Regions from separate parts of the Paenibacillus sp. FSL R5-0407 genome, predicted to be linked through region 2. Evidence: predicted binding sites of a transcription regulator. Region 2 holds the regulator's gene; the other holds the start of a gene.
What was found. The regulator Rex, encoded in region 2, represses fermentation and respiration genes when NADH is low (regulators of the CRP and FNR family bind a similar motif). The targets are predictions, from matches to a motif close to TTGTGAAATATTTCACAA.
Positions count from the first base shown of each region.

Region 1: a site for Rex is predicted at 5,917-5,934, ahead of pflB (formate C-acetyltransferase). Genes of this name have one in related genera too.

Region 1 covers NZ_JBBPAX010000001.1:1,586,777-1,602,869, reverse strand. The annotation lists gene NYE70_RS07850 (formate/nitrite transporter family protein) at 22-801, shown strand; gene NYE70_RS07845 (GNAT family N-acetyltransferase) at 1,002-1,892, shown strand; gene NYE70_RS07840 (Crp/Fnr family transcriptional regulator) at 2,020-2,736, opposite strand; gene adhE (bifunctional acetaldehyde-CoA/alcohol dehydrogenase) at 3,140-5,755, shown strand; gene pflB (formate C-acetyltransferase) at 6,006-8,276, shown strand; gene pflA (pyruvate formate-lyase-activating protein) at 8,341-9,084, shown strand; gene NYE70_RS07820 (ABC transporter substrate-binding protein) at 9,291-10,667, shown strand; gene NYE70_RS07815 (carbohydrate ABC transporter permease) at 10,800-11,684, shown strand; gene NYE70_RS07810 (carbohydrate ABC transporter permease) at 11,684-12,511, shown strand; gene NYE70_RS07805 (cache domain-containing sensor histidine kinase) at 12,607-14,433, shown strand; gene NYE70_RS07800 (response regulator transcription factor) at 14,430-16,028, shown strand; gene nagZ (beta-N-acetylhexosaminidase) at 16,053-16,093, shown strand, end outside.
Region 2 covers NZ_JBBPAX010000001.1:1,402,788-1,418,880, forward strand. The annotation lists gene asnS (asparagine--tRNA ligase) at 1-667, opposite strand, end outside; gene NYE70_RS06825 (acetate/propionate family kinase) at 723-1,928, opposite strand; gene NYE70_RS06830 (3-hydroxyacyl-CoA dehydrogenase family protein) at 1,925-2,797, opposite strand; gene NYE70_RS06835 (AAA family ATPase) at 2,935-4,437, opposite strand; gene NYE70_RS06840 (hypothetical protein) at 4,430-4,963, opposite strand; gene NYE70_RS06845 (cell wall elongation regulator TseB-like domain-containing protein) at 5,207-5,692, opposite strand; gene NYE70_RS06850 (amidohydrolase) at 5,754-7,055, opposite strand; gene NYE70_RS06855 (redox-sensing transcriptional repressor Rex) at 7,033-7,695, opposite strand; gene dinG (ATP-dependent DNA helicase DinG) at 7,733-10,591, opposite strand; gene NYE70_RS06865 (tetratricopeptide repeat protein) at 10,779-11,408, opposite strand; gene panD (aspartate 1-decarboxylase) at 11,517-11,900, opposite strand; gene panC (pantoate--beta-alanine ligase) at 11,893-12,798, opposite strand; gene panB (3-methyl-2-oxobutanoate hydroxymethyltransferase) at 12,795-13,664, opposite strand; gene NYE70_RS06885 (biotin--[acetyl-CoA-carboxylase] ligase) at 13,943-14,917, opposite strand; gene NYE70_RS06890 (CCA tRNA nucleotidyltransferase) at 14,901-16,093, opposite strand, start outside.

The DNA.
Region 1 (16,093 bases), 180 kb from region 2:
AGAGAGAGTGGGGAAAGTCAAATGTTTACACAAAGCGTAGAATCCATTGTGGAAGCAGCCGTTAAAAAGAAAGAGAAGATGAATGAAAGTTTGCCCCGGTACTTTGTATCAACGCTCCTGGCGGGAGCGTACGTGGGACTGGGCATCATCCTGATATTTAGCGTGGGTGCGCCGCTGGCCGCGGTGAAGTCACCGTTTCAGAGTATGGTTATGGGGATGTCGTTCGGGCTCGCCCTCACACTTGTCATTTTTGCCGGTTCCGAACTGTTTACGGGGAACAACATGTTCTTTACTGCCAGTACTTTGGCTAAGCGTACCACGGTATCGGATACCCTCAAAAACTGGATAATCGTCTTTCTCGGCAACTTAGCGGGGGCGATTATCCTCAGTTTACTGATCGTAGGCTCCGGTTTGTTCAAAACCGCCGCTCCGGAACATCTGATCTTTGCGGCTGCAGCCAAGAAAATGGGCGCCCCGGTCATGGAACTGTTTTTCCGCGGCATTTTGTGTAACTGGCTTGTATGCCTGGCCATCTGGATGGCCAACCGGGCGAAGGATGACATTTCCAAGCTTGTCCTGATCTGGTGGTGTCTCTATGCCTTTATCGCGAGTGGTTATGAGCATAGCGTGGCTAACATGACGCTGCTCAGCTTGTCCATGATGCTGCCGAATCACCCCGAAACGATATCGCTTGCCGGATGGTTTCATAATATGATTCCCGTCACGCTCGGCAACATTATCGGCGGCGCCGTATTCGTAGGTATGGCCTACTGGTTTATCTCACCGGTGCGCAAGAAATAACCCCGTTCAAAAGCAAATAAAGCTGCTTAAGAGCTGCATTAACGGTCTGTAGTGACTGCTGATGCAGCTTTTTTGTTGACTAAAAATGGTTAGTCTCCTCCAGGAATTGATGATTAAAATCAATATTTAACTGGCTTTTTATTAAACTAGTTTCTATTATAAAATGCAGCGGGCTAGCTTATTATAGGAGGACGAATGTGATGCACAATATTAGATTTGCTCAGGATTATAAAAATAATGACCGTGCTAGAAAGAGCTTATCAGATTTAGCCCAAGGCACGTTTGGCATAAGTTTTGAGGACTGGTATCAAAAAGGGTATTGGAAGGAACGCTTTATCCCTTACTCTTATTTGGATGGAGATCGGGTTATTGCGAATGTGTCCGTAAGTATTATGGATTTAATTATAAACGGGGAAGTCAGCCAGGCTGTTCAAATCGGCACGGTGATGACGCACCCGGATTATCGCAATAAAGGCTTGTCGTCACGTTTGCTGACAAAAGTCCTTGATGATTATGAACATAAGTGTGAATACATATATCTTTTCGCGAATGAATCCGTATTGGATTTTTACCCGAAATTCGGATTTCGTCCGGTTCAGGAACAGCTTTTTTCACTGGAAAATATATCGGAATATCGATCTGGTCCAGCTGCAAATAAAAATGTCAGGAAGCTGGATATGCAAAATGAGGCTGACCGGGCATTGATGTATCAAAGATCTCTGGAAAGGCTCCCCAATTCTCAACGCTGGGGAACTGCTAATTCGGAAGGGATACTCATGTTCTATGGTTTGAATGTTTTTAGTGAGGAGATTTATTATTTGGAAGAGGAGAATATCATCGTTATTTATAAGAAAGAAGAGGATCGTATCGATCTGTTCGATATCATAAGTGCAAAGGAGTTTGAAATTCAGGATATCCTATCGCATATTGCAGACAAAGACGTTAGGAAAATCGTGTTTCACTATACTCCGGATTATAAAAATATGTATCTTAATCAGCAAGCGTATGATGGGGGACTATTTGTCAGGACGCGTAGCAGCGATATTTCCTCGTTCCACAACATAAAATACCCGATTACGTCTACCACTTAAGGCACCGCTGTTCAGAATATAGAATGGCAAGGTTAATATTACCTCTATACCAAACAGGACGGGGCAGATAAACTAAGGCTGCACCGTCCTTGTTATAAAGTTGTTTCCCCATAGACATCTCATTTTGTTAGATCCGGCAAATTTCATTCGGACAGAGCTCACAATGGCAAATGTCCTGCAGCATCACGAGGTCCTTGATTACGATCATGCCGTTCTCATATTCGAGTGCGTCCTTCTTGCGCAGATCGCTCAACATCCGGTTGACGCTTTCGCGGGTGGCGCCGATCATGTTCGACAGGTCGGTATGGGTGATTTTTTTGTTGATAAGGATATTGTCACCATGTTGTTCGCCGTAAGTATTGCTCAAGCGGATCAGGGTCGAGCAGAGGGCACCCGGTTTACCGTACATCATCAGGTCGCGGAACTTGGTTTGTGTCAGACGGTGATGAATCCCCATCCATTTCATAAAGTCGATCGCAAAATCGCAATGCTGGCAAATCATGATTTCCAGGTCTTTTTGTTCAATTACTCCGATCTCGCTGTCTTCAATAACTTCTGCAGTGAAGCTGTGCTTAGTGCTAAAGAAGGGATCCGCTTGGCCCACCATATCTCCGCGTCCATACATATAGAGGATGAGCTCTTTTCCTTCATCGGTCGATTTGGTCAGTTTGACGCGTCCGCGTTTAACATAGAACAGTTTATCGGAAAAGTCGCCTTCCCAGAACAAATGCGTTCCTTCGGGATATGCTTTTTCTTTCATAGTGACAAGAAGACGGTTGAAGTTTTGCTCTGTAAAACAGCTCGTATTGCCGCGGGGCAGCGTAGCGCTCACGATTTCACTCATCATTGATTTCCCCTTTGTGTTCCAAATTTTTCTGAAAATTTTAAATTAATTATATAACGTTTTTAGAGGTTTGAGGGGACTGTAAAGCCTGAAAAAGTGTCGAAATTTCAACATTGTGACTAATTTCACTTTTTTACCGAGTGTAATATTGCTCACTAAATAGGTTGGGAATATAGGCCTAGAAAGGCTGGAATGCAAATTTGAACTGAAAAAACAATCAAAGAACAATGAAAAATTTCATTATTTTAAAGTACGTGAAAAAATTCACTATACAAATCAAACCAGCTGTGCTATGCTAAGACCATAAGAGAAGCGCAAAGCTTCACAAGGATGGACCCGAACGTGAAATAATTCACTAGAAAGAAAAGGGTTGTCCATTACCCAACTTAGGAGGATGAGAGAAATGGCCGTTAAGAACGAAGTTACGACAAAAGCCGAGCTGACTGCACAAGATTACATTCAAACCTTGATCGACAAAGGTAAGAAAGCATCCGAAGCTTTTATGGGCATGGATCAAGAGCAAATTGATAAAATTGTGCAGGCTATGGCGCTGGCCGGACTTGACAGACATATGTATCTGGCGAAGATGGCGGTTGAAGAAACCGGACGCGGTGTGTACGAAGACAAGATCATTAAGAACATGTTTGCGACCGAGTATATTTACCACAGCATCAAGAACAACAAAACGGTTGGCGTAATTGAAGATAACCCTTATGACAATTTCCAAAAAATCGCAGAACCGGTTGGTATCATCATGGGGATCACTCCTGTAACCAACCCTACATCGACTACCATTTTCAAAGCTCTCATTGCTATCAAAACTCGTAACCCTATCATCTTCGGTTTCCACCCATCCGCTCAAAAGTGCAGCGCGGAAGCCGCAAAAATCCTGCTCGAAGCTGCCGTTAAGCACGGAGCGCCAGCAGATTGCATTCAATGGATCGAGAATCCTTCCATGGATCGTACGAACAGCTTGATGAACCATCCTGACGTTGCTTGTATCCTGGCAACCGGCGGATCGGCGATGGTTAAAGCGGCATACAGCTGCGGCAAACCGGCACTCGGCGTAGGTCCTGGTAACGTGCCTTGCTTCATTGAAAAGAGCGCGGATCTGGATCAAGCGGTCAATGACCTGATCCTTTCGAAAACGTTCGACAACGGCATGATTTGCGCATCCGAGCAAGCGGTAATCATCGAAGAGCCGGTGTTCGATCAAGTGAAGAAGAAGATGATTGCAAACGGCTGTTACTTCGTCAACAAAGATGAAGCGGCTAAACTGACAGCCGGAGCCATTATTGCAGACAAATGCGCAGTGAACCCGAACATCGTCGGCCAACCTGCCGTGAAGATCGCTCAAATGTGCGGTATCGATGTACCGGCCGGAACGAAGATTCTGGTTGCCGAAATCGAAGGCGTAGGTCCAAAATTCCCGTTGTCCGCTGAGAAATTGAGCCCGGTTCTGGCTTGCTACAAAGTTAAAACAGCCGACCAAGGCATCGAACGCGCGCTTGAAGTGGTTCAATTCGGAGGTATGGGGCACTCTTCGGTAATTCATAGTAATAATGAAGAAATTATTCAAAATTATTCGGATCGGATGCCTACTTGCCGGATTCTCGTCAACCAACCGTCTTCGCAAGGCGGGATCGGCGACATTTACAATACGAACCTGCCTTCGCTGACGCTGGGCTGCGGATCTTATGGACGTAACTCGACTTCGTCGAACGTAACGGCTGTCAATCTGATCAACGTGAAAAGGGTGAATCGTCGTACCGTGAATATGCAATGGTTCAAAGTGCCTGACAAAATCTATTTCGAGAAAAACTCGACGCAATACCTTGCCAAAATGCCGGATATTACCCGCGTACTGATTGTAACTGACCCAATGATGGTTAAACTGGGATATGTGGAAAGAGTGGAGCACTATCTCCGTCAACGCCAAACTCCGGTAGCGATCGAAGTGTTCTCGGATGTTGAGCCGGATCCATCGACTACAACGGTAGAGCGCGGTACTGAGCTGATGGCTAAATTCCAACCGGACTGCATTATCGCACTCGGCGGCGGTTCGCCAATGGATGCCGCGAAAGGCATGTGGCTGTTCTACGAATATCCGGATACCGACTTTAACAACCTGAAACAAAAATTCATGGATATCCGCAAACGGATCTACAAATACCCGCGCCTGGGACGTAAAGCGAAGTTTGTTGCGATTCCGACCACTTCGGGTACAGGTTCGGAAGTGACCTCGTTCGCGGTAATTACGGATAAAATCAACGGCAACACGAAATATCCTTTGGCTGATTACGAGCTGACTCCGGACGTAGCCATTATTGACCCTGAGTTCGTATACAGCTTACCTAAAGTTGCTGTAGCCGATACAGGTATGGACGTACTGACTCATGCTATCGAGGCTTATGTTTCGGTAATGGCGAGCGACTACACGGATGGCCTTGCAATCAAAGCTATCCAGCTGGTGTTCCAATACTTGGAGAAATCGGCGCTGACCGGCGACAAACTGGCTCGCGAGAAAATGCACAACGCATCGACTTTGGCCGGTATGGCCTTTGCGAACGCATTCCTGGGCATCAACCACAGCTTGGCGCATAAATGGGGCGGACAGTATCACACCGCGCATGGCCGTACGAATGCGATTCTGATGCCGCACGTAATCCGTTACAATGCGAAGAAACCTACGAAATTCGCAGCATGGCCGAAATACACTCACTTCGTAGCTGACGAACGCTATGCGGAAATCGCACGCATCTTGGGATTGCCTGCCCGAACGACGGAAGAGGGCGTGAAGAGCCTGATCAACGCCATCCGTGATCTGAATAAGAAGCTCGGCATTCCGGAAACATTCCAAGAACTCGGCTTCGATGCGAAAGATTTCGAATCGCGTGTAGATTACTTGGCGGATCGTGCTTTCGAAGACCAATGTACAACTGCGAATCCGAAGCTCCCGCTTGTGACAGAGCTTGCTGAAGTTTATCGTGACGCTTTCTATGGAAGATTTGAAGAATAAGTGAACATGTAAGGCTAACGTGACAAATATCACTTCAAAAGTGATATTTGTCACAATCTTTAATGGGGTATTGATATAAGATAATGATATAAATGATCCCCGGTACGGTGGTAAGTACAGCGGATGATGTTTTAAAAGCTAAGAACTTATCAGTGTCAGAGTTGTGAAAATTATCACAAATTTTAGGGATCATGAGACGCGGATATATCCTTCAAACCGCGTACTTCTAAACTATATGGAGGGATTACAGATGTCGGTGATTGAGAGAGAAGTACAACCAAAACAAGAAGTTGAAACAGCTTGGAGAGGTTTTAAAAAAGGGAAATGGATGAGAGAAGTGAACACCCGCGATTTCATCGAGACCAACATCCTGGCTTATGAAGGCGACGAATCTTTCTTGAAGGGTGCAACGGATAATACCAAAGCATTATGGGACATTATTTCCGATTTGACCAAGAAAGAAAGAGAAGCCGGAGGCGTACTTGACGTTGAAGTCAACAAGCCTTCCACGATCACATCCCATGCTCCCGGTTACTTGGACAAAACGAAGGAACAAATCGTAGGTGTACAAGGGGAAGCTCCTTTCCAACGTACGATTCATCCTTTTGGCGGTATAAATATGGTAATTAACGCCTGCAAGGCTTATGGATTCGACTTGCCGGGCGAGATCGTAGATATGTTTACAACGATTCGCAAAACTCATAACCAAGGCGTATTTGATGCCTATACATCCGATATGAGAGCTGCTCGTAAAGCCGGCATTATTACTGGCCTCCCAGATGCATATGGCCGCGGCCGTATTATCGGCGACTATCGCCGCGTAGCGCTTTACGGTGTGGATTTCCTGATCAAGCAAAAAAATAACGAACTGAAGAGCCTGGAAGTTGACGTAATTGACGAAGACGTAATTCGTCTTCGCGAAGAACTGTCCGAGCAAGTTCGCGCACTGGGCGAATTGAAACAACTGGGTGAAATGTACGGCTTCGATATTTCGAGACCGGCCGAAAATGCGAAAGAAGCTTTCCAATGGCTCTACTTCGGTTATCTTGCAGCAGTCAAAGAACAAGACGGGGCGGCAATGTCGCTTGGCCGCGTATCTTCTTTCCTTGACGCATACATCGAGCGCGATTTGGCTGAAGGAACTTTGACTGAAGAAACAGCACAAGAATTGGTTGACCATTTCGTAATGAAACTGCGGATCGTCAAATTCCTGCGTACTCCGGATTACAATGATCTGTTCAGCGGCGACCCAACATGGGTTACGGAATCGATCGGCGGCATGTCGGTAAACGGCGTAACTAGAGTAACGAAGAACAGCTTCCGTTTCCTGCACACTCTTTACAACCTGGGCCCTGCTCCAGAACCAAACTTGACAGTACTCTGGTCCGAACAATTGCCTGAAGGCTTCAAGAAATATTGCGCTAAGGTATCTATTGAAACCAGCTCGATTCAATACGAAAATGACGATCTGATGCGTCCTATCTATGGTGATGACTATGGTATCGCCTGTTGCGTATCCGCTATGGAAATCGGTAAGCAAATGCAGTTCTTCGGAGCACGCGCTAACCTGGCGAAAGCACTGTTGTACGCGATTAACGGCGGTAAAGATGAGAAATCCGGCGCACAAGTCGGCCCTGAATTCCCGGCCATCACTTCCGAGTACTTGAATTACGATGAAGTTATGAAACGGTTCAAACCGATGATGGAATGGCTTGCCAAACTGTATGTGAACACACTGAATGTAATTCACTACATGCACGATAAATATTGCTACGAACGGATCGAAATGGCGCTGCATGACCGCGACATTCTCCGTACGATGGCTTGCGGGATCGCCGGTTTGTCCGTAGCGGCCGACTCGCTGAGCGCGATCAAATATGCTAAAGTTAAACCGATCCGCAACGAACAAGGCATTGCCGTTGATTTTGAAATCGAAGGCGAATTCCCTTGCTACGGTAACAACGACGATAAAGTCGACCAAATTGCCGTGGGTCTTGTTGAATCGTTCATGAGCATGATCCGCAAACACAAAACTTATCGTAATGCGATGCCGACACAATCGGTATTGACGATTACCTCGAACGTTGTATATGGTAAGAAAACAGGAACAACACCGGATGGCCGTAAAGCGGGCGAACCGTTTGCTCCTGGTGCTAACCCAATGCACGGACGCGACAAGAAGGGTGCGCTTGCTTCGCTCAGTTCCGTTGCCAAACTGCCGTATGAACACAGCTTGGACGGGATCTCGAACACCTTCTCGATCGTGCCTAAGGCACTCGGCAAAGAAGCTGAGATCCGCAAATCGAATCTCGTATCAATGATGGACGGATATTTCGGCAGCAAAGCCCATCACTTGAACGTCAACGTATTTGACCGCGAACAGTTGATGGATGCCATGGAACATCCTGAGAACTATCCGCAATTGACGATCCGTGTTTCGGGTTATGCGGTAAACTTCATTAAATTGACCCGTGAGCAACAGCTCGATGTAATTAACCGGACTTTCCACGGTTCGATGTAAATAGAAACGGGTACAGAAATCACAACATTTGTTAAGGCAGTGCAATCAGAAAGGGTGACGAAAAATGCTTAAAGGTCGCATACATTCATTGGAAACTTTCGGAACGGTCGATGGCCCGGGTATTCGTTTCGTACTCTTTATGCAGGGCTGCCTGTTGAAATGCCAGTATTGCCATAACCCGGATACCTGGAGCCTCACGGAAGGTAAAGAAATGACAGTAGAGGAGGTATTGGCTGAAATTGAGCCATACCTCACCTACTACCGTTCTTCAGGCGGCGGGTTGACGGTATCCGGCGGGGAAGCAACGCTGCAAGCTCCGTTTGTAACCGAATTGTTCCGCGAAGTGAAGAAACGCTGGAATCTGCATACTACGCTGGATACGAACGGATACAACGAGGGCGACAAAATTCGTGATCTCCTGGACGTAACAGACCTTGTCCTGCTCGATCTGAAGCATATCGATAATGAGAAGCACATCAAGCTGACGGGTAAACCGAACGACCGGATGCTGAAAATGGCCGAATGGTTGTCAGAACACGGACGAAATATGTGGATTCGGCATGTTTTTGTTCCTGGCATTCATGACGATGAGCAGGATTTGCTAAACCTCGGGCGCTTTATCGGTGGTTTACACGGTGTAGAGAAATTCGAAATTCTTCCGTATCATCAGATGGGTGTATTCAAGTGGCAAGAATTAGGTTGGGACTATCCGTTAGAGGGCGTACCTTCGCCAACGGAGGAGGAAATCGAGCGTGCAAATCGCTTGATTGAAGAAGGAATGCAGCAGGCAGAGACATCCGTGAAATAATTAAGTGTCAGCTAATATGACATTAATATTTACTAAATGAGAAAAAGCGGTTAAACTCGACAATACATGTCAGGTTTAACCGCTTTCTTTTTGTCGGTTAGATGATATTATCCCCTGAAAAGAAAAATGTCCTCCTTATCAGAATTGGAGGCGCTTTCTATAATAAAGATGTAACACAAACTGCTCTTGAGGAGGGTCTTAGAAATATGAAGAAAAGTTTGATGCTGCTAATGACGCTGATTTTCGTAGCGTCCGCAATGCTCGCTGGGTGCGGTAAATCCGACAATAAAAACACACCCGCAAACGAAGGCCAAAAGGCGACAAACAATGGTGAAGCGGCAAAGGTGGATGATTCGCCGTTCGAAATCACCATTCGCCACACACAAGTAGGGGAGTCCAAGAAATTCCGTCTTGCATTGCTCGAAGATGTGGTTAAACAGACCCAAGACGCAGTACCAGGCTTGACGATCAAGCTTGATGCCGTTGATTCCGAAGTCAACCGGAAAGAGAAGCTGAGAGGCGAGATGGCAGCAGGGAAACCGCCGGAAGTATTCGACGTATTCGGCAGCCCGGATGCAGCGCTATATGCCAAAGAAGGTTTGATGCTCGACATTACTCCGATTTTGGATGAGCTGGGCCTCAAAGACAAATTTACTACACTGGCACCATTTACTCTTGACGGTAAGATTTACGGTCTTCCGATCGGGGGATCCATCGAAGGTTTCTTCTACAATAAAGAGTACTTTGAACAAAAAGGTCTGAAAGTGCCTGCGACGCTGGATGAACTGGATAAGCTTGCCGAAACGATCAAAGCAGACGGCAAAATTCCTTTCGCTCAATCTTCGAAGGATGCTTGGATCCCATTGATGACAACAAACAATCTGTGGTCTTACTATGCAGGACCTGAAATCACTTATGGCTTCAAATCAGGCGAAACCAAGTGGACGGATGAAAACGTGGTTAAAGCTGTAGCTAAGCATAAGGAATGGGTTGACAAAGGCTACTACAAAAAAGGCGAACTCGGCTTTGAATACGCCGACATGAGAAACCAAATCGTTACTGGCGAAGCGATCATGATGATGGACGGTTCGTGGGCTAACTCGGTGTTCAGAGACGCTGAACAAGCCGGCGACATGGTTGGCAAAATCGGATACTTCAATATGCCTCCTGTTAATGCAGGCGATCCGGTTGTAGTTATGCAGGACGCTAACAACGGTTACGGCTTCTCCAGTGCAGTTGCTGAAGATCCTCGCAAAATGCAAGCGGTTAAAGAATTCATCAAGAACATGTGGACAGACGAAATGCAGCTTCGCGGTCTGAAAGAAGACGGTGTGCTCCCTGCCATGAAGATGGATCTGGAGCAAATGAAAACTACGTCCGATGACCCGCTCATGCAAGATATCTTCAAGGCTGTCAGCGAAATCGGAACTTCGTTCCCAGCGTTCGACGCCCTTGTACAAGCGGAAGTGAATACGGCGCTTAGCATGGGTATCCAACAAATTATCGGCGGGGAAATCGAACCGGCGAAAATGCTGGAAAATGTACAGGCAGCTCAAGATGCGGCTAATGCGGCTGGGCAATAATCTTTAGCAAATGACGAAAGGGCGCCACCCGTCTCAAGTATGTGGGGGCGTCCTTTTCCACTAAATTAAGAACTAACATCTTAAATAAAATGTAGCACGAAGTTAATCCTGCATAAGCTACGGAGGTTTATCATGAATAAAGCGCTTAGAAATCCGCTGATCTATCTGATATTTGTGATCCCGGCGTTCGTACTGTTTCTTGCCTTCTTCATCTACCCGGTGTTTACGGCGGTCAATAACAGTTTTACGAGCTGGAACGGAATATCCAAAAATATTACTTATATCGGCTTCGACAACTTTGTAACAGCCTTCCATGATGTCGCATTTTGGAAATCCGTTAAAAATAACGTTTACTTCATTTTGTTTTCCTGCTTGGTTCAGGTCCCTTTGATCGTCATCTTTTCCTTGCTCATTGCAAACGTCAAGAAATTCAAGGGCTTGTATAAGACCGCGGTATTTATGCCGTCGATCATGTCAACGGCCGTTATCGGGATTTTGTGGGGCTTTATCTACAATCCGGACTTTGGCCTCGCCAACAAAATTTTAGGCGTATTCGGGGTATCTCCGATCTATTGGCTGTCCGACAAAAACTGGGCGATGATATCGATTCTGATTACGAACGCTTGGCAATGGACAGGTTTCTACATTGTTATGGTGTTGGCCGCGATTCTGGCCATTCCGAAAGAGCTGGAAGAAGCGGCTGCAATTGATGGAGCGACCGGCTTCCAAAGAGCTACGAAAATTACGATTCCGCTCGTTATGCCGATTATTTCCGTTGTTATCATGCTGTCCATCGCTGGTGCCATGAAGGCTGCCGATATCGTTCTCGTTATGACGAAGGGCGGACCTGCCGGGTCGACTGACGTTATGGCTACTTACATGATCCGGTATGCCATCACAAGCTTTAGACATGGCTTTGGCAACTCTATTGCCGTTCTGATCTTCATATTCACGATCATCATTACGGTACTGTATCAAGTGTTGATCTCCAAACGGACAGAAAGGATTGAATACTGATGAGAGCACTCAAAAAAACGATTCCGCACATTTTCCTTATGGCCTACCTGCTCGTCATCCTGTATCCGTTCCTGTTCGTGCTCTTCTCATCCGTCAAAACGAACAACCAGGATATCGCTTCGAATCCGTTCGGCCTCCCGGGCTCCATTACGTTTGACAATTATATTAACGCCTGGGTCAATGCTAAGATCAGCACATACTTCTTTAACAGCTTGTACATCGGTGTCCTTTCCGCGTGTTTATCGATTCTGTTTGCGGCGATGCTGGCCTTTGCGGTTACCCGGATGCGCTACAACAAAATCAGTGCCGTCGTGTTCCAGCTGATCTTGCTGGGGATGCTGATTCCGAACAACTCCTTACTGCTTCCGATTTATGGAATCATGAGAAAACTGGATATTTTGGATACGCATATGGCGCTTATTTTACCTTATGTAGCCAACGCCATTCCGTTCTCTGTCATTATTCTGGCGGCGTTTATGCGTTCGCTCCCGGGGGAAATTGAAGAGGCTGCTGTCATTGACGGACTAAGTTCGGCAGGGCTGTTTGCGAGAATTATTATCCCGCTTACGGTGCCGGCGATCGTTACAGTCTTCATCATCAACTTCCTGGGTAACTGGAACGAATTCTTGCTAGCCAACTATTTCCTGTCCAGCGAAGAGTTAAGAACGCTGCCTGTAGGGATGGTAGGTTTCAGAGACGCCTACAATACCAACTATGCGCAAATGTCCGCAGGGATTATTTTCAGCGTACTGCCGGTTATGATTATCTACGCAATTCTTCAGGAAAAGATTATTGAAGGAGTTACGGCAGGCAGTGTCAAAGGATAATAGTGGCGGGTTCAAGATCATAGGATAATATATTAAAATACTATTGTTATTATATGATTGTCCACGCACTAATCCGGTATGGGAGAATACATCCAATGAATCTGCGAATCAAACTGTTTACGGCGTTTCTGGGGCTAGTCATTATTCCATTGTTCATCCTGGGAATCATCACTTTTCTGGTAACGTTCCGATCGATTGAGACAAATTACAGTGAGCAGACCGAATATTCGCTGAAGGCGATCGGCTATAGCATCAAGAATATCTTCCATGAATTGGATAACGTGACGGACAACGGGATTGCCAAAGGCGTTTTTCAGGAAGCGTTGGTATCCCAGGACCCGGATTCGCAGGATTTGACGGATGCTGCTGCCAATCAATTAGAACTGAATGCTAACCAGCGGAATTTTCGTTCCCTGTTATACAACCATCCTGCCATTGATTATGCTTTTTTGTACAATGTTCATGGTTATAAGGATTCCAAAGTGATCACCATCTTCAATAAGGAAAACTTTGAGACTCTGCCCTATGAGCAATTCAAGGATCATCCTTTGTATCGCGAAGTTATGAAGTTGAACGGGATTCCAAGATGGATCGCGCCTCACGAATATCCGGAACTGACCGGCTCGGATAATGTATTCACACAAATTCGGCTGATTAAGGACTTGGACAGTTTCAAACGTGTAGGGGTGCTGGTCGTACAGATTAAGAACTGGGAATTCGAGAAGATTTTCCAAAACTTAACGCTGGGAAGTAAAATGCAAGACACCCGTTTCTTTCTGGTGAATAACGACGGGAAGGTTCTCTATGATTTTCATTCGGAGCTCAACGGACAGACCTTGCAGCCTTCCATTCAAAAAAAACTGGCGCTAACGAGCGACTCCCTCAGCTTTAAAGGGAAGTTCAACGGGGAAGAGAGCGTTATTTCGATTTACAATTTGAAGGAATATCCTTGGAAGCTGGTATCCGTCACTTCATGGCACTACTTGTCCCAAGAGGTAACGACCTTTGCCAAATGGTTTGTGGCTATTATCCTCGTATGCGTGCTAACGGCTATGCTCTTTAACGTGTTTTTCATGAACCGGATTACCGGAACTATTGGGGTCATTGTCAGATTCATGAGAAAAGTGGAGAGCGGCGATTTGAATGCACGGGTGGATGAAAAGGGCGATGATGAGCTGCTCCTGCTGCAGCAAGGGTTTAACAGCCAAATGGATAAGATTAACGAATTGTTCGATCAGGTAAAAAGAGAGCAGCTGCAAAAAGCGAATGCAGAGCTTCGAGTACTACAGGCGCAGATCAAGCCTCATTTTTTGTTCAACACGCTGGAGTCGATCAATGTATTGGCGGTTCAAAATGAAGGGCGAAAAGTGAGTGAGATGGTGCTGAGACTCGCGAGTATTCTGAGAATTAGTATCCAGGACAAGGAAGAAATCTCGCTTGGTTTGGAAATCGAGCATTTGCGCAGTTATCTGGAGATCCAAAAATTCAGGTTCGAAGAATTGTTTGAATACGAAATCGATCTCCCGGCAGAGATGAGAAATTGCATGCTGTTGAAGCTGACGCTGCAACCGCTGGTAGAGAACAGCATTCAGCATGGGTTTGAAGGCATTAATTATAAAGGGATGATCAAGGTAACGGGAATCCTTGAAGAAGACCGGATATTGCTGAGAGTGGAGGATAACGGTATCGGGATGTCGAACGAGCAGCTGTCTTCCATACAATATGCGGACCCCGAACTGGATCTGCAAACCGCCAAAGCCTATCCAAGCCATGAGAGACGTGGACTCGGACTCAGAAGCGTCTTCGATCGGCTAAGATTCCAATACGGCAGTAAATACGGACTATTCATTTGCTCGCAGCCTGGGCACGGAACAGTGATCCAGTGCGTAATTCCAAAATATGAATTGGGTGATAAAATATGAAACTGAAGGCATTGCTGGTTGACGATGAGATTCATATTTTAAACAACTTATCCAAGGTTCTTCCTTGGGAAGCCATGGGATTCGAGATTGTCGGGTTGGCCAAAAACGGCGTAGAGGCGTTAGAAGCGGCAATCCAGCACCGGCCTGATTTGGTGTTATGCGATATCCGCATGCCGATCATGGATGGAATGACGCTGATTCAGAAGCTGCGCGAAGAAGGTCTCGACAGCGAAATCTTGCTCCTGACGGGATATCAGGAATTTGAGTATGCGCGCACCGGTATCAGGTATGGAGTCAGGGATTATATTTGCAAGCCGATTAATTATTTTGAACTGGAAGAGATCGTAAAGAAGATCGCAGACCAGATAATGGAGAATAGGAAGAAGCGAAGCAAAGAGCAGCGTTTAAACCGTGTGGCCTCTTTAGCTAATGAGAACTATATGCTTCATTCTTTATTGGGACAGGAGACGGAAGAAGAAGGCGTATTGTGGGATGAAGAGGAGCGGGCCGGCGAACGGAATTATCGCGGGGTGCTGCTCCTGGATCTGGAGGGTTACGCCCACAGGTCGATATCCTGGACTTTGCACGAACGTAAAGCTTGGAATCTGCATATCAAAAACCTGTTGAAAGATCTGTTTAAACCGATAATTAAGGAGTATACGGTTTTGCAGGTAAGAGAAGGGGAATGGTGTCTCATTTTTCATTCCTTGGGGAAAGAGCAGATTACAAGGGATGATCTGAAGCCGGGCTATGATCAACTGCAAGGAATCGTCAGCGAGAAGGAAGGCATCTTGATCCGGATGTGTTTGGAGCAAAATCCGGTCGGTGTAACCGAGATGTCCTTCATTTACCAGCGCATGCAGCAGATGCTCATTTTAAGCCCGCCGCAGGAGTGGTTCTTGGATGCTGACCAGATCTTTGCAAAATCGACCGAAGCTCATTCGAATGAGGAAGGCTCCCAATGGCGGTTTATTGAACAAATCGGAAGCGGCCTCAGAAACGGAAGTCATGAACTGCTGGTTCAAGTCGTTACGGAACTGAAGTATTATGTAGGTCACTCGTCGGAAAACCGGGCGGCGGAAAAGCTGCTGCATTACCTGCTGATTCACCTGCTCCGGGAGATGCGCGAGCTGCAAATGCTGTCAGGCGACCAAGAAAAAGAAGTTTGGCTCAAATTGCAGGAATCGCTTAGCTTGAAGGACTTAATGTCTCTTGTCGTATCCATGCTGGACCGCTCCAGGGAATCCCTTTCAACCAAGAAGTCCTCGGAGACGCTGATGATGTCCGCGCAAAATTATATTCAACATCATTTGGGCGACGATTTTGGCATCGAGGACATTTCCGAGTATCTCGGGATTAGTTGCAGCTACTTCTGCTTGTTGTTTAAGAATCATTTCGGAGAGACTTTTGTCGAATATTTGACCAAACAGCGCGTCGAGATGGCTAAATGTCTGCTAAGCGGCAGTGACAAGTCGGTTACTCAAATTGGCTCCGTGGTTGGCTATCAGGAGCGGCGTTACTTCACTAAGGTGTTTCAGAAGTACACTGGGATGACTCCTTCGGAATTCCGAATCAAGGAATCGTCCGTATCTTGAGCAAAGAAGGTGATGGGTTTGAAAATGTCCAAATTATCTTTAGAAGAAAAAATCGGTCAGCTGTT
Region 2 (16,093 bases):
TCCAGAACTCGATCAAATGACGACGCGTTTTCGACTTTTCCGCGCGGAATGTCGGGCCAAAAGAGTACACCTTCCCGAGTGCCATCGCCGCGGCTTCCATATATAACTGACCGCTTTGGGTCAAATAGGCGTCTTCTTCAAAATATTTAGTATGGAACAGGTTCGTTGTACCCTCTGCGGAAGTCGGGGTCAGAATCGGCGGATCCACCAGGGTAAAGCCGTTCTTGTCAAAGAAATCCTGAACCGCACGGATAATTTCCGAACGGATCACCATGATCGCCCGTTGCTTGGACGAGCGAAGCCATAAATGACGATGGTCCATCAGGAAATCGACGCCATGCTCCTTCGGAGTAATCGGATAATTTTCAGTCAAGTGGATGATTTCCAAATCGGTTACGGTCATTTCATATCCCGATTGGCTGCGCGGTTCTTCACGAATCACGCCCGTTACGTACATCGATGATTCCTGGGTCAGGCTCTTGGCATTATTCCAAGTGTCCTCGGACACCTCGCTCTTAACGACAACCGCCTGAATATACCCGGTTCCGTCCCGCAGCTGAAGAAACTGAATTTTGCCGCTGGAACGCTTGTTATTCAACCAACTTCCGATCACGACGGTTTGCCCGACGTGCTCGTTCACCTGACGGATCACAGTTTTGATCGCCATGCTTCTATCTCTCCTCTAAGGTCCCTAATATTAAATCTGCTTGCCTGCTTACAGATTACTTCATTTCCTGAACGATGCGCAACGTATCGCGGGCGATCACGAGCTCTTCGTTCGTCGGAACAACCAGCACTTCCACCTTGGAATTCGATGTGGAAATTCTGCGCGGGTCTCCCGAGCGGATTTTGTTCAATTCTTTATCGATCTCAACGCCGAGATAAGTCAGGTTTTCGCAAACCTTTTCCCGTACGATCGCCGAGTTTTCGCCTACGCCGGCCGTAAATACAATGACGTCGACGCCGTTCATTGCCGCTGCATAAGAGCCGATGTATTTGCGAAGACGGTATTCATACATTTCAAATGCCAGCGTCGCATTCGGTTCGCCCTCAGCCATACCGTCGGTAATATCCCGCATATCACTGCTGGATCCCGAAATCGCCAAGAGTCCGCTGTGCTTGTTCAGCATGGAGTTTACTTCGTTAATTGTAAGCTCTTCCTTATTCATGACAAAAGGAACAATCGCCGGATCCAGATCACCGCTTCTCGTACCCATGATCAACCCTTCCAGCGGGGTCATCCCCATGGAAGTGTCCACAGATACGCCGTCCATGACGGCGGTCAAGCTGGCACCATTACCGATATGACAAGTAATGATTTTCAAATCCTCAATCTTACGCTCTAAAAATTCCGCGGCTGTCTTGCTTACGTATTCATGCGAAGTGCCATGAAAACCATAACGGCGGACTTTATGTTTTTTGTACAGCACTTTCGGGATAGCATACAAATAAGCCTTCTCAGGCATCGTTTGATGAAACGCTGTATCGAATACTACGGTTTGCGGTACGTTCGGCAGGTTCGCTTCAGCCGCTTGAATCCCCATCATACAAGCCGGGTTATGAAGCGGAGCCAGGTCGAACAAACGGCGGATTTCGGATTTCGCTTCGCCGGTAATCAGGGCGGAACCTTTAAACGCTTCGCCGCCGTGAACAACGCGGTGTCCGACAGCATCGATTTCATCGATCGAGGCAAGCACGCCGTGCTCTTTGTCGACCAGTTTCTCCAGCACCTTACGGATCGCCGTCGTATGCTCAAGAATGTCGCTAACTTCCGTAACCTCTTCCTTCCCTGTCGGCTTATGCGTCAGGATGGAGGAGTCCATGCCGATCCGCTCCACCAGACCTTTGGCCAATACGGATTCGTCGGTCATATCATAAAGCTGATATTTAAGGGAAGAGCTTCCCGCGTTAATTACTAGAACTTTCATATCCGGTCACCATCCTTGTCGTATTTGAAAAATCCTTCGCCCGTCTTAACCCCGAGGGAGCCCGCGCGAACCATTTTCTTCAACACATAAGAAGGACGGTACTTCAGTTCCCCGAATTCGCGGAACATGCGTTCCAGAGCTGCCAGAACGGAGTCCAGACCGAAACGGTCGGCCATCTCAAGAGGTCCGTATTGGAACTGGTACCCGATCCGCATAGCGTCGTCAATATCCTCGGCAGTAGCAACGCCCTCGCCCAGAACATGCAACGCTTCGTTGATCATCAGACAAATAATCCGGGACGTTACGAAGCCCGGCGATTCATATACCATGATTCCGTGTTTATCGACAACTTCATCCACAAATCGTTTCGTTTCTTCAAATGTGGATTCGGATGTTTTCAGCCCGCGGATAATTTCAACCAGATTAATTTTAGCAACGGGATAAATAAAGTGCATACCGATCACGCGCTCCGGATACATTGTCGAACCGGCGATTTCGGTCAAACTAAGCGTCGATGTATTACTTGCCAGAATAATGTTGCTTGGGCAAACCTGATCCAGCTGTTTGAATACCTCTTTCTTGGCATTCAAATCCTCCGAAATGGTCTCGATCACCATATCGCAGGTTCCGAGTTCGGCAAAATGAGTAACTTTATAAATTTTGTTCAAGATCAGCTTTTTCTCGGCCTTGGTAATCGCCCATTTCTCAAGCTGCTTGTCCAGACTCGTTTCTATCATGCTATACGCATGGTTTAATTTTTCGGTCGTTTCTTCAACGAGTAGCACATCGAGTCCTTTGGCTGCCAGCATTTCGCTGATCCCTTGGCCCATCGTGCCGCCACCAATGACACCTATTTTTTTGAAGTTCATGGTCCTCTCGCTCCATCCTTTCATGGTCTCTCCATAATATTGTACCCCTGATGTCGAATAATACATCATTTTATACCCAACATATAATAATATCTTAGCACGGCCGAAAAGTAAAAAAAAATAACCGGCATAAAGAATTATGCCGGTAAAGTTAAGCTGTCACGAAATTGACAACGGAATTGGTCTCCGGAGAGCCGTTCTTCTCTTAGAAGGATTTCCAACGACTGATCGAACACAGCTGAATTGTCGACCAAAAGCTGTTTTGTCCTTGCTCCGAGGTCGTCCAGAATTTTGGAATTCTCGTTCATCAGCACTTCCTTGGTGACCATATCCATATGGATGATCCCGAGTGAAGTAAGGCCGGAAGTCATCATCGTCTGCACCAGGTTCAGCGCCTGCTCGAAATCATTGCTCGAGCCGGTGCTCCGTCCGCCGTAATAGATTTCTTCCGCCGCCGCTCCAGCGAGGGCGATCATGATCTGCCCTTCAAGATACTGCTTCGTATACAGGTATTTCTCTTCCTGCGGATTATGTCTTACATAACCGAGTGCTCTGCCGCGAGGGCTAAGCGCTACCTGGTTCACACTGCCCGGTGCCACGACTTCGGCCGCTACGGCATGTCCCAGTTCGTGAACGGCAACCCGGCGTTTTTCTTCTTCCGTCGATTGACGGTCCGTCTTCTCACCCATCATGACCTTATCGATCGCCATCGACAGATGACGCTGATCAATCACGCTGCTCTCATCGCGCATGGCGTAAATCGCCGCTTCATTCATGACGCTCTCGAGCTGGGCACCGGAGAATCCGTACGATTCCTCGGCAACCTTTTCCAGATTGACGTCGGACGAAATCGGTTTGTTCTTAGCGTGCAGCTCGAGGATATGACGGCGTCCCTTCTTGTCTGGCAGATCGACCTGAATATGGCGGTCGAACCGGCCTGGACGCAGCAGAGCGCTGTCCAGCATCTCTTTACGGTTGGTTGCCGCAATCAGTAGAATACGCGGTGTTTCGGACGTATAAATACCGTCCATCTCGGTCAACAGCTGATTCAGCGTTTGATCATACTCGCGCTGCTGGCCGCCTTCCCGCTTGCCGCCGATCACATCGATTTCGTCGATAAAAATGACGGCGTTCTCTTTATTTTCCTTAGCCGCGCGAGTGCGCGCATCTTTGAACAAGTCACGGATCCGGCTGGCGCCGACCCCTACGTACATCTCTACGAATTCACTACCCGATGCCGCAACGAACACGGCGTTTGTATACTGAGCCGCAGCCTTGGCCATCAAGGTTTTACCGGTTCCCGGAGGCCCCGTCAGCAAAATCCCTTTAATCGGCCGAATGCCGAATTTTTTGATTTCTTCATGCCGAACCATAAAATCAAGCGCTTCGCGCAATTCCTGCTTGGCGCTGTCTTGCCCGCCGATTTCGTCGAAAGTCAAATTGGACGAGCCGATTTTTTTGCGTTTACGTTCCTGGGAAGCCGTGGCAACGATGCCGCCGCGCATCTTGACCGCCGCGAACAATGCCCCCAGCATAACTATGCCGACAAGCAGCGGAATGGCATTATATCCGATAAAAGCGAGGAAAATGAACAGGACGGGTACAAACCCGGCCGCCAGCTCCAGCATCCACTTACGCATTCGGCCACACCCCCATATTCTGCGGTACGCGAGGTAAAATAATAAATTTGCTCGCTTGTCCATCACTCAACGTAATATAGACGTTCCGATCGTCCATTTCAGCCTTGGCTGACAAATTGCTGTCTTTTTCCCGCAATTTATCCAGAGTGTCGGTAATACCGGTATACTCTTTATTTTCCATCGCCTGCGCGATCGGGAACAACGCCTCTTCCCACAAATCGTTAAGCTCCTGAGATGCGTTATCTTGCACTTCCAGCTTCAACTCCCGATTTCCGATCCACTTGCGGCCGTCATTCTGAATTTGCTTCACCAGACTGCCAAAATCGGTTCCCGGTTCTAAATTAAGTTTCACCAGGGCCTGTTTCTGGGTAATATCTGTTTGGACGCTCTTCACACCCTCGTATTGATTCAATTTATTTTCAAACGGGCTCTCGACAGCCCATTGTTTATAGGCAAACCATCCTCCGAATAATAGAGTCGCGGAAACAGCCACGCTCGCGATAATTGGTCCAACGCGCAATTTCACGGCATAATCCCCCTTGATGTAATATTAAATTCATATATCAAATAATACATTAAAACCACATTAGTATATATATCAAACTTACAAATATGAGTATATCACATCGTATATACATTATCGAATAAAGTTGTGAATATATTTAAAATTTTTATAAAAGTGCTCTAAAAACAGCCTTGCACTGAAGCACGGACCGCTTGACAGGTCCATGAATTCAGCGCAAGGCTGTTATCATTTCTTATGCAACATTTACCGGTTCGGCAATGTGAATACCTCTTCCAACGCCTGGCCGTCGCTAAACCGGAAAAAACGGTAATAATGATGCGCCTTTTCCTTATAAAAAAGCTGCCAAACCAATTCATTGTTGTAGATACCCGGCAAAAGCCGCACGACTTCAATACCGGGATATTGATCATGTATGATTGTACGGACTTGGCTTTCCGATACGCCCTCGGACAGCAGCTTTACTTCAGCCTGCCCGCCCTCCGGCAGCCAGACCATGATCTCTTGTCCGTCTGCATCCTTGCCTTCCACTACCCAGCATACTTTGTCCCAGACCGATTTCCACACTTTTTCGGCTTCCGTCAGTCCGGCTTCCTGTCTGGCCCGTTGAACGGCTTCATTCTCTCCTTGCCATATATCCTCGTGGACATACAGATAAAAGCGGTGAAGGCCAATGAGCACCAGCACCAAAATCACAATGGAGAGCAGGATCCATTTGGTTCTGTTCTTCAACCTACTCTTCCTTTCCCCGATGCCGGCTTATTCCGGTTTCTCTTTCATACCCTGCGGCATGTTATCGGCCTAACAGGCCCTCAAAGGCAGCCTGGGCTTCAAACCGGACCTTCTCCTCGTCAAGTGTCAGACAAGCTCCGTGCTTAACTACCTGCTTACCGTTCACCCAAACATGCTCGACATCCTTCGAACCCGCCGAGTAAACGGCATGGGAAATATAATCCGTCCGCGGCAAGAAATGGGCTTGCTCCGTATTCAGCGCGATGAAGTCCGCCTTCATGCCCGCGGCCAGTCTGCCCGTATCTTGAAGGAAGAGCGATTTCGCTCCGTATTCCGTACCCATTCTGAGCGCTTCCGCAGCCGGAACTGCGGTCGGGTCGCCCGAGACTCCTTTGTGAATAAGAGCTGCCAGGCGGATTTCCTCGAACATATCTAGGTTATTATTGCTAGCTGGTCCGTCTGTGCCCAGGGATACGGTTACGCCCGCTTTAAGCAGGTCCGGTACGCGGGCAACTCCGCTTGCCAGTTTGAGATTGCTGCCCGGGTTATGGGAAACGGCCACATTGTGCGCCGCCAAAATTTCGATCTCCTCATCCGTCAAATGCACAGCATGTGCCAAAAGTGCCGGACGGCTGAACAATCCCAGGTTCAACAAATGCTGAACCGGACGCAATCCGTAATCCGCTACGTTCTGCTCGACCTCGGCCCGTGTTTCCGACATATGCGTATGCAGCGGCAGATTCAGGTCATGTGCCGCCTGAACGATCTTCTCGATATAATCCGGCGGACAGGTATATGGCGAGTGCGGCGACATCATCGTCGTAATCCGCCCGTCCGCTTTACCATGCCAATTACGGGCAAAAGCCACCGCCTCATCCAGCTTGTGCTGCTGAACGTCAGGCGGGCATAGCCCGATGACTCCGCGCGTCAGTACCGCCCGGATCCCCGATTGCTCGACAACGGAAGCCACTTGGTCCATGTGATCGTACATATCCAGGAAGGTCGTTGTTCCGCCTTTCAGCATTTCCAGAACGGACAATGCTGTGCCGCGGTAGACATCCTCCCCGGTAAATTTAGCTTCCATCGGCCACATTTTTTCCTGCAGCCAGGTTTGAAGCACCATGTCATCCCCATAACCGCGAAGCAAAGACATGGCGGCATGACCATGGGTATTGACGAGTCCCGGCAAGAAGAGCAGGCCTTTACCGTCGAAGGTTTCGGCGCCCTCCACGCCTTCTTCCGGACGCTGTTCGCCTATATAAGTAATCGTGCTGCCTTCTACCAGCATATATCCGCGAATGACCGGCTTCTCCCGGTCCGGCACGGCGAAGGTTCCGTCTTTAATCAACCATTTCCGATTCATGTTCCGAATGTTCCTTTCCTCCGTTCAAATAATAAGCAAGACTCATCAAGTCGGTTGTGAAATCGGCCGCATGCACCCGCACCTCAGAAGGTACCTTAAGGATCGTGGGCGCAAAATTCAAGATAGCCCCAATTCCAGCGGCCACAAGCTGGTCAGCTACTCGCTGGGCTTCCGGTGCGGGAACCGTAATAATTCCGATCCGGATCTGATTGCCTCTTACCGTATCCACCAGATCTTCGATCGGTTGAATCGTGATATTGTTGATCTGGGTACCGATTTTACCAGGGGATGCGTCGAATACGGCGACGATTTTCATATTGTCCTTCAAATAAGCGTTGTAATTCGACAATGCTTGTCCGAGATTACCGGCTCCGATCAAAGCCACGTTGATCTGCTGGTCCAGGTTCAGAATCTGGCGGATTTTCTCGATCAGATAGGAAACGTCATATCCGATCCCCTTTCGGCCAAAGTCGCCGAAATAAGCCAGGTCTTTACGGATTTGCGCCGGATTGAGATCCAGCTTTTGTCCAAGCTCCTGGGAAGAAACCGTCGGGACCTCCCGGCGGCTCAGTTCATTAAGAAAACGTAAATACACCGGCAATCTGCGTACTACGGCGTCAGAAATTTTTTCCGATTTCATTTGGTTATCCCCCTAATAGGCGCGATTTGAAGAACGTTTATTGTTCCTCTGCGTTCAGCCATTCCGAAATTCGCGGAATCATCTGCCCGAGCGGCATATGCTCCATTTTCGGTCCGGGCAAAGAATATAAAAAGTATTTCCCGTAGTAAGATTCCAAGATGCGTGTATCGTAAACAACCACGATCCCGCGGTCCTGCGAAGACCGGACCAGACGTCCGAAGCCCTGCTTGAACCGAATGACGGCTTGCGGAACGGACAGCTTCATGAACGGGTTCTTCTTCTGCTGCTGCAGCCGTTCGCTCTTTGCCTCCACAAGCGGGTGGTTGGGTGGCTGAAAAGGCAGACGGACAATAGCGAGACTCGTCAGAGCTTCCCCCGGAATGTCCACGCCTTCCCAGAAGCTGCTCGTTCCGAGCAGCACCGAAGCATGTTGTCCCTGGAAGCGACGGGTCAGCTTGGTCCGGCTTCCGCTATCCATTCCCTGCCCGATCACGGTAATTCCTTGTCCGGCCAGCAGCTCCTTCAAAGGATCATATACCTGCCTCAGCATCCGGTACGAAGTAAACAGGACCATCATACGGCCCTTCGTTACCACCGCTGTGTCGGCGAGGGACTGAACCAGAGTAGCCACGAAATGATCGTCCCCTACACTTCCCTTTACGCTCGGAAAGTCCCGCGGAATGACCAGCAGCGCCTGTTCCCGGTAATTGAACGGAGAAGGCAGCATCGAAGTAATCAGTCTGTCCTCCGCCGCGGCTTCGGTTAATCCAAGCTGATCTATCATATACTGGAACGATTTGTCGACCGACAACGTAGCCGAGGTCATGACTACACTTTTCTTTTTGTCGAAGAAATAACCCTTCAATTGCGCGCTCACGTCGATCGGAACCGCGAAAATTTGCAGGGACCGGCTACGGTAATTACCGTTTCCTTCTATCCAGTATACCGTATTCTCGTCCTCCAGCTTAATAAAAAATCGCAGCGCATCGCGTTCGGTTCCGAGATCCTTCAAGAGTCCGCTAATATCGGTGATCAGGCTCTCATAGCCGTAATCATGGTCGTCTTCCTTAAGCTCGTTGATCATCCGCTCGCCTTTGCGGAGAACGTCGCCCATAGCCACAAAAATTTGATTCTCCAGCGCGGCAAGCGTATCCCACGCCTTCGGTTTCTTTTGCGGCAGCAAGCGCAGCACAAACTGTCCAGGATCCCCTGGCGCTGCATCGCTGCGTTCAGGCATCAGCGTAAACATCAGCTCGGCCAGCCGATCCCAGTTCTCCTTCACATCCACAAGGGTCGGATACAATCCGTCAATAACCGAACACCATTCCGCAGATTTCTCACTTCCCGATTGCTGCAGCATACTGCGCAGATTCGGGAATTGCCCGGTATTACTATCCTTAAACAGCCGGGTGAGCGTATGGACAACGGTAAAATACTTCATTTGAAGTCCCAAATGCTTGCCTGCCACTTCTTCCAAATGATGCGCTTCGTCAATTACCAGACGTTCGTATCCAGGCAGCAGCTGGTGGCCGGCTTGAATATCGGTGAACAGCTTGGAATGGTTCGTAATGACCACATCGGCAACACCCGCTTCATGCTTGGCCTTGTGATAGTAACATTTGCGGAACCACGGGCAAGAGCGGCCAAGGCACGAGTCCGATTCACTCGCCACCGTTTCCCAAAAATCTCCACCACGGTTTCCAAGGTTCAGCTCCTCGTCGTCGCCCGTCTCCGTATGGGCCAGCCATACGATCATCTGGGCGGCCGTCATCACCTCTTCTTTAGGTGTCGCAAAGTCTCTTCTATTAATTTTATGTTCAAATTTGCGCAAACACAAATAATGCTGTCTTCCCTTGAATACGGCTGCGCTGAACGGAAAAGGCACGACCTCCGTCAACAGGGGCACATCCCTTTCCCTCAGCTGCTCCTGGAGGTTGATCGTATGCGTGCTGACCATTACCTTCTCATCATTCTTCACGCTGTGGTAAATAGCCGGCAGCAAATATCCGAGCGATTTACCCGTTCCGGTCCCCGCCTCGATCAGCAAGTGCTTATCTTCGTCAAAAGCCCGGGTCACCTCGTTCAGCATCAGGTTCTGTGCTTCGCGCTCCTCATAATCGGGCAGCTTGGCGCGCAGCTTCTCCCGGACCTGCTCCATGAATTGCTCAAAGGACACATCGCGAAGCGGATTGCCAAGCATGGAGTTTCTGGCAGGCTCGATGTCCATCCAGTCCTCCACCTGCAGCGCAAACTGCCGGTAATACGTATAACCGTCAGGGCTTTGATCGGCCTCCCGTTCTTTTTCTTGAAGCATGGCATCAAAAAACCAGCCCAGATCGCTGTCTTCTCCGGCAAAAAGGTCTGACAACCTTTGCAAGACAATCAGCGGCAAATCGGCCAGTTCCTCGAGACATTTCAAGAAAATGAGCGCGGTCGCCAAAGCATCGCTATCCGCCTGGTGGGGCCGGTCATGCTCTACCCCAAACTCGGATGCGACCATTCCCAACTGATAAGTGGTCAACGAAGGGAAAAATATTTTCAAAAAATCCATCGTATCGAGAATGCGTCCCGTAAAAGGCAGATACCCGGTTTTATCGAGTGCACTCTGTAAATAATTAAAATCAAAAGCGACGTTATGTCCCACAAGAACGGCGTCGTCAAGTAACGGCACCATTTCCATCATGACTTCGTCCAGATCCGGCGCATCCTTGACATCGTCTTCCGAAATTCCCGTAAGTCCCGTAATAAAGGGAGGTATGGGTATTCCCGGCTTCACATAGGAACTATAGACCCGGGATACTTTCAAATCTTCATCTATAATGGCAAGCCCTGCTTGAATAATTTCATCAGAGGACTGGTTCCCCGTCGTTTCAAAATCGAGTACGGCATATTTCATGAGTTCCAAAGTCCCTTTCGTTCCAGTCTCTTTTACAGCATAACAGAAGTAAGCCGTTTTGAAAATTCCGGTGTAGACGGTATCCCCGGCAATGCGGACACAATAAAGAGCGATGCTCCCCCATTGAAAGGGGACATGCACCGCTCTTCTGAATCATGGCTTTTGTAACTCAGGTGACCGGATTACATTACAGCAGCGACGTCAATTCGTTTCCGTACTGGAGCTTCCCGGAGCTCTTCATACAGGCTTCCAGATTGGCCAAAGGCTCGGGCAGCGAAGGATCATGATAATGGGCCAAAGTAAAATATTCCTTCGCTTTCGTGCGCACGCCTTGCCGGGCTTCAATGCAGCCGAGCGCGTTATAAATAATCGAACGAAGTCGTTTACTACCGGAACCCTCCAGCACTTTCCAGAAATGAGCAACCGCTTCTCCAAACTGTTCCAGATGCATATGGCACATCGCCAAATAGGTTCGAACCACCGTGCTTTCTGGATAGGTTTCCAAAGAAATCTCAAACTGAGGCAATGCCTGGGAAAACATTAAAAGTTTATAATACCCTTGTCCTTTAATAAAAGCAGCGCAATTCATTTCGGGAAGCTGGGCGCTTTTTCCGCTGTCCGGACTTGCCCAGCTCTGGCGGAAATCGCCCATTTTCTCTTCAAAATTAAGCCATTCCTCAATAATGCCGTCACTCATATGCTTGAGCAAATGCCATTTCTTAGCCAGTTCTTGCTTCTGGTCGCCTTGGGCAACAGGGTATAAGGTCACGATTTCATCCAACATGTCATTCATTTCCGCAAATACATGCTGAAACATCATTCGCATCCCACCTTTAACGAAAATGAAAGCAGCTTGAGCCTTACGTTCATTTTTTGTCTTTGGCGGGCTTTTCATTCCCGGAGGCATTAATTGCATACGAAGGGGTTAGCGTACCGTCGCGTGCAGCTCCTGGCTCGCGGTTTCGACCGGAAAGTTATTCTCGTCCACGAACACGACCGTAGGCTTGTGGCTTCTCAGCTCTTCCGGCGACATTTGTGCATAGGAGATAATAATGACCTGATCGCCGGGTTGCACCAGCCGTGCAGCGGCTCCGTTCAAGCAAATGACCCCGCTTCCGCGCGGTCCCGGAATAACATAGGTTTCCAGCCGGGCACCATTGTTGTTGTTGACGATTTGCACCTTTTCGTTTTCAAGCAGATCGGCCGATTCCATCAAGCTCTCGTCGATCGTAATGCTGCCGATATAATTTAAATTCGCCTCCGTTACGGTAGCGCGGTGAATTTTCGATTTCATCATCGTTCTATACATGCAGCGCCTCTCCCTTCTTCATCAAAATTACGTTATCGATTAAGCGCGTCGTTCCGAATTTTACGGCCAGCGCAACGAGGACCGGTTCTTTCGCATCCTTGAGAATTGTCGACTCCTCAACAGGATTCAAGCGCGGATAATGGACAATCTCCACATAATCGATTACCGCCTGTGGCTCGGCCTGAATCGCCTCCGTCAATGCCTTGAGTGCTTCCCCCGCAGTAATGCTCTCACCGGCTTCCACGCCGGACTGCAGCTTCTGCAGGCTTCTGGATAACACCTTGGCTGCTTCCCGCTGCTCAGCGCTCAAATACACGTTACGCGAGCTTAACGCGACGCCGTCGCTCTCGCGGATAATTGGACAAGGTATGATCTCGACATCGAAATTGAGATCCTGAACCATTTGCGCGATCACCGCCGCCTGTTGTGCGTCCTTTTGTCCGAAATATGCGTTAGTAGGCTGAACAATATGAAGCAGTTTGCCCACGACAGTCGTCACTCCGTCAAAATGTCCCGGGCGTGAAGCTCCACACAACCGCTCCGTCAATCCCTCCACCTTGATCTTTGTCGCCGTAGGATGGGGATACATTTCTTCCACGCTTGGCAGGAACACGGCGTCCACGCCTTCGCGTTCAGCCAGCGCCAGATCCTTGTCTTCATCGCGGGGATAGCGGTCGAAATCCTCATTCGGTCCGAACTGGATCGGATTCACAAAAATGCTAAGAACGACGATTTCGTTATCCTGACGTGCCCGCTGCAGCAAGCTCGCATGGCCCTCATGCAGAAATCCCATCGTAGGAACAAGTCCCGTTTTGGGAAATTTTCTATCTTTAGCGGCTTTAATCCGCTCGATCTTTAAGTATTCCTTTAGTTCCCTGATCTCTCTAAACACTTTCATGACCGGGACTCCACCTTCCCTTTGCCGTATAATTGCTCGATCACACCGTCTTCGGCGGCAAACCCGTGTTTTTCTTCCGGAAACGCTTTGCCCTTCACTTCACTTACATATTGTGATATGCCAGTGCGAATCTCGGCACCGATATCGGCGTAAGTTTTGACGAACCGCTTCTCCCGGTAATCCGAGCCGTATTTCAGTACATCATGGAATACCAGCACTTGACCGTCAACCTTCCGGCCGGCACCGATGCCGATCGTCGGAACGGAAATCTGCTCCGTAATTGCTGCGGCTACTTCTTCTGTCACCAGTTCCAGAACGATGCCGAACACTCCGGCGCTCTCCAACGCCTTCGCTTCCTCCAGCAATCGCCGGGCATCGCGCTCATCCTTACCCTGTATGCGATAACCCCCGATCTGGTTGACGGACTGAGGCGTCAACCCGATATGGCCTAGTACAGGGACACCGGCCTCAACAATTCTTCGAACCGCAGGGGCAATTTCGGGGCCGCCCTCCATCTTCACGGCATGGGCGCCGCCCTCCTGCATGATCCGCCGCACGGTCTTCAGAGTTTCATCAATACTTCCGTGATATGTCATAAAAGGCAGGTCGGCTACGATAAAGGTATGCTGCGCTCCGCGGGCAACCGCCCGGGTATGGTATACGATATCGTCGGTCGTTACCGGTATGGTGGAATCATATCCGAGAACCACATTCCCGAGCGAATCGCCGACCAGCAACACATCGATGCCCGCCTCTTCCGCCAGCTTGGCGGAAGGATAGTCATAGGCGGTAATCATCGTAATCGGATTGCCTTCCTGCTTCATTTTTTTCATCTTTACAATGTTCAGTGGATGTTTAACAGCCATTGTTTCTCCATCTCCTCCGGCTTTCCGGTCGTGAGCGTTTCGTTCGCGGACACGCCAAAAAAACCTTTTAGTTTAGGCACTAAAAAGGTCCGAAATCCAAAGAAGAGTCACTGTCGCTCGTTCTTTCTGTCTCGGTCCTCTTCGGCTCAGAGCAGAATCCAACGTCACCGTGGAAATCTCATCAACTCAAAATAAGCTATATTGTGCCCTCAAGAGTGCAATTCGAATACCGATATCGCCTCTTGAGGACAGTATAACAAAATGTTTTGCATTTTTCATCATGCAAGTTGTACATCTCCTGAGAAAATCGTGATGTGATTGCCTGTATCGTCCAGCAGAACCAGCGCGCCGGACTCGTCTAAAGCCTCGGCCGTCCCCTCCGTCTCGCCGCGTGGGGTCTTTACGGTCACGCGCTTGCCTAACGTCACCGATAAGGCTTCCCATAAATGGCCAATGGGTGCGAAGCCTTCCTCTTCATAGAGATTGTAGAGCTGCTCCAACTCATTCATTACGGCCGAAATCAAGGTTGCGCGGCTTTGAGTTTGGCCGCTCTCAATTTTTAAAGAAGTAGCGACCTTATGGAGCTCCGAGGGCAGTTCTTCCAACTCTACATTCACATCGATTCCGATACCGGCTATACAATATTTGATCCGCTCATCTTCGCCGACGGATTCGATCAAGATCCCGCATATTTTTTTGCCTTGAACCAGCAAATCGTTCGGCCATTTGATTCCCGCATCCACCCCGGTAACTTTTCTAATCGCCCGGCACACCGCCACAGCGGTCAACAGAGTGAGCTGCGGCGCAAATGACAAGGGGCGCTGCGGTCGCAGGAGCAAGCTCATCCATATCCCTTTACGGGCGGGAGAATACCATCTCTTCCCTTGGCGGCCGCGGCCCCCGGTTTGTTCCTCCGCGATGACCAAAGTTCCTTCGGGTGCGCCCTCTTCCGCAAGCAGCCTTGCTGCCTCCTGCGTCGACGACGTTACTTCCATCAGGTTCAAATGCCTGCCGAAAGATTTTGTTTGGAGTCCTTCCAGCACATCGCCTTCCTCCAGCTTGTCCGGTGCAAAAACAAGTCGGTACCCTTTACGGGACACCGCTTCGAATTCATAACCTTCTTCACGAAGTTTATTGATCTGCTTCCATACTGCCGTTCGGCTGATCGACAAGCGCCGGCTGATCTCCTCGCCCGATATATACGCTCCGCGGTGTTCGCGCAGAATGTCCAGCAATCTAAGATGTTCCATTATCATTCACCACAACTTTCGCATGTTCCAGCAAAGTTTCCCGTTCGTTTGCCAAGTCCCCGGCAGCGGCCCCGAGCAGCAACCGGTTCATTAATTCCCCTAGCCACGGACCGCCCCGCTTACCGAGTTGCTGAATCACATCCCCGCCGGTTACGGCCAGCTCCTGCAGCGTATGGATAACGACTTCCTCATGCCACTTCGCTTCCTCTTGCTCCAGTAGGTGGAGTCTCTCATGAGTGGTAGTGTCCGTACTAAGGGCTCCCAGCAGAGTCTCCTGACGAAGCAGCCAATTGGCGGCAACCGCTTTTCCGAAGGCCAACTGCAGTTCTATCCAGTTTTGCCGCTTGAGCCGCTCTTCCATCCCGGACAATTTCACGGTACTCCAGAGCTCGTCAAACCGGACGAGTGCGGCAGCCATTTGCGCCGCTGCATTGGAGAATGTCCATTCTTTCATCAAGCTTGCAGACTCATCCCCAGTTACATCAAGTGCTTGCAGCAGTAGAGACCATCGTATTTCAGGCTGGTCCGACGAACATCGTTCCAAGGCAGCAATCCATGGCGAGCGCTCCTCCGTCTTCGAAAAAGGAACCAGGGCAGCTTGGGGCACCGGTGCCTTCACATATTCGAGCAATCCGCTGCGCTGAAGCATGGCCAGTCCCCGCACCGGATATGGGCCCAGCACGATCTTTTCCAGCTCGGTTCGAATTCGTTCCATGGCGATGAAGGCGATTTTCGATCTGCCGGCGCGCATCGCCGACCATAGGCTTTTCACCGGACGGAACGCGAATACGGATGCGAAGCGGACAGCTCGTATCATCCGCAGGGCGTCTTCGTCAAACCTCTCCGAAGCATCGCCCACGCAGCGAATCAGGCCGGCTTCAATATCTTCGCGACCGCCGAAAGGATCGGTAAGCCTGCCTTCCCCGTCTCCGGCGATTGCATTCATCGTAAAGTCGCGCCGCTGCAAATCCTCGGTGAGCCTCTCTACGAATTCCACGCTAGAGGGATGACGATGATCTTCATACTCCGCCTCTTTACGAAACGTGGTTACCTCAAAGACATGATCGCCAGATACCACGGTAACCGTCCCATGCTGGAGTCCCGTCGGAATGGTGCGATCGAACAGCCTTATCACATCTTCAGGCTTGGCCGAAGTTGCTATATCCATATCATGGACGG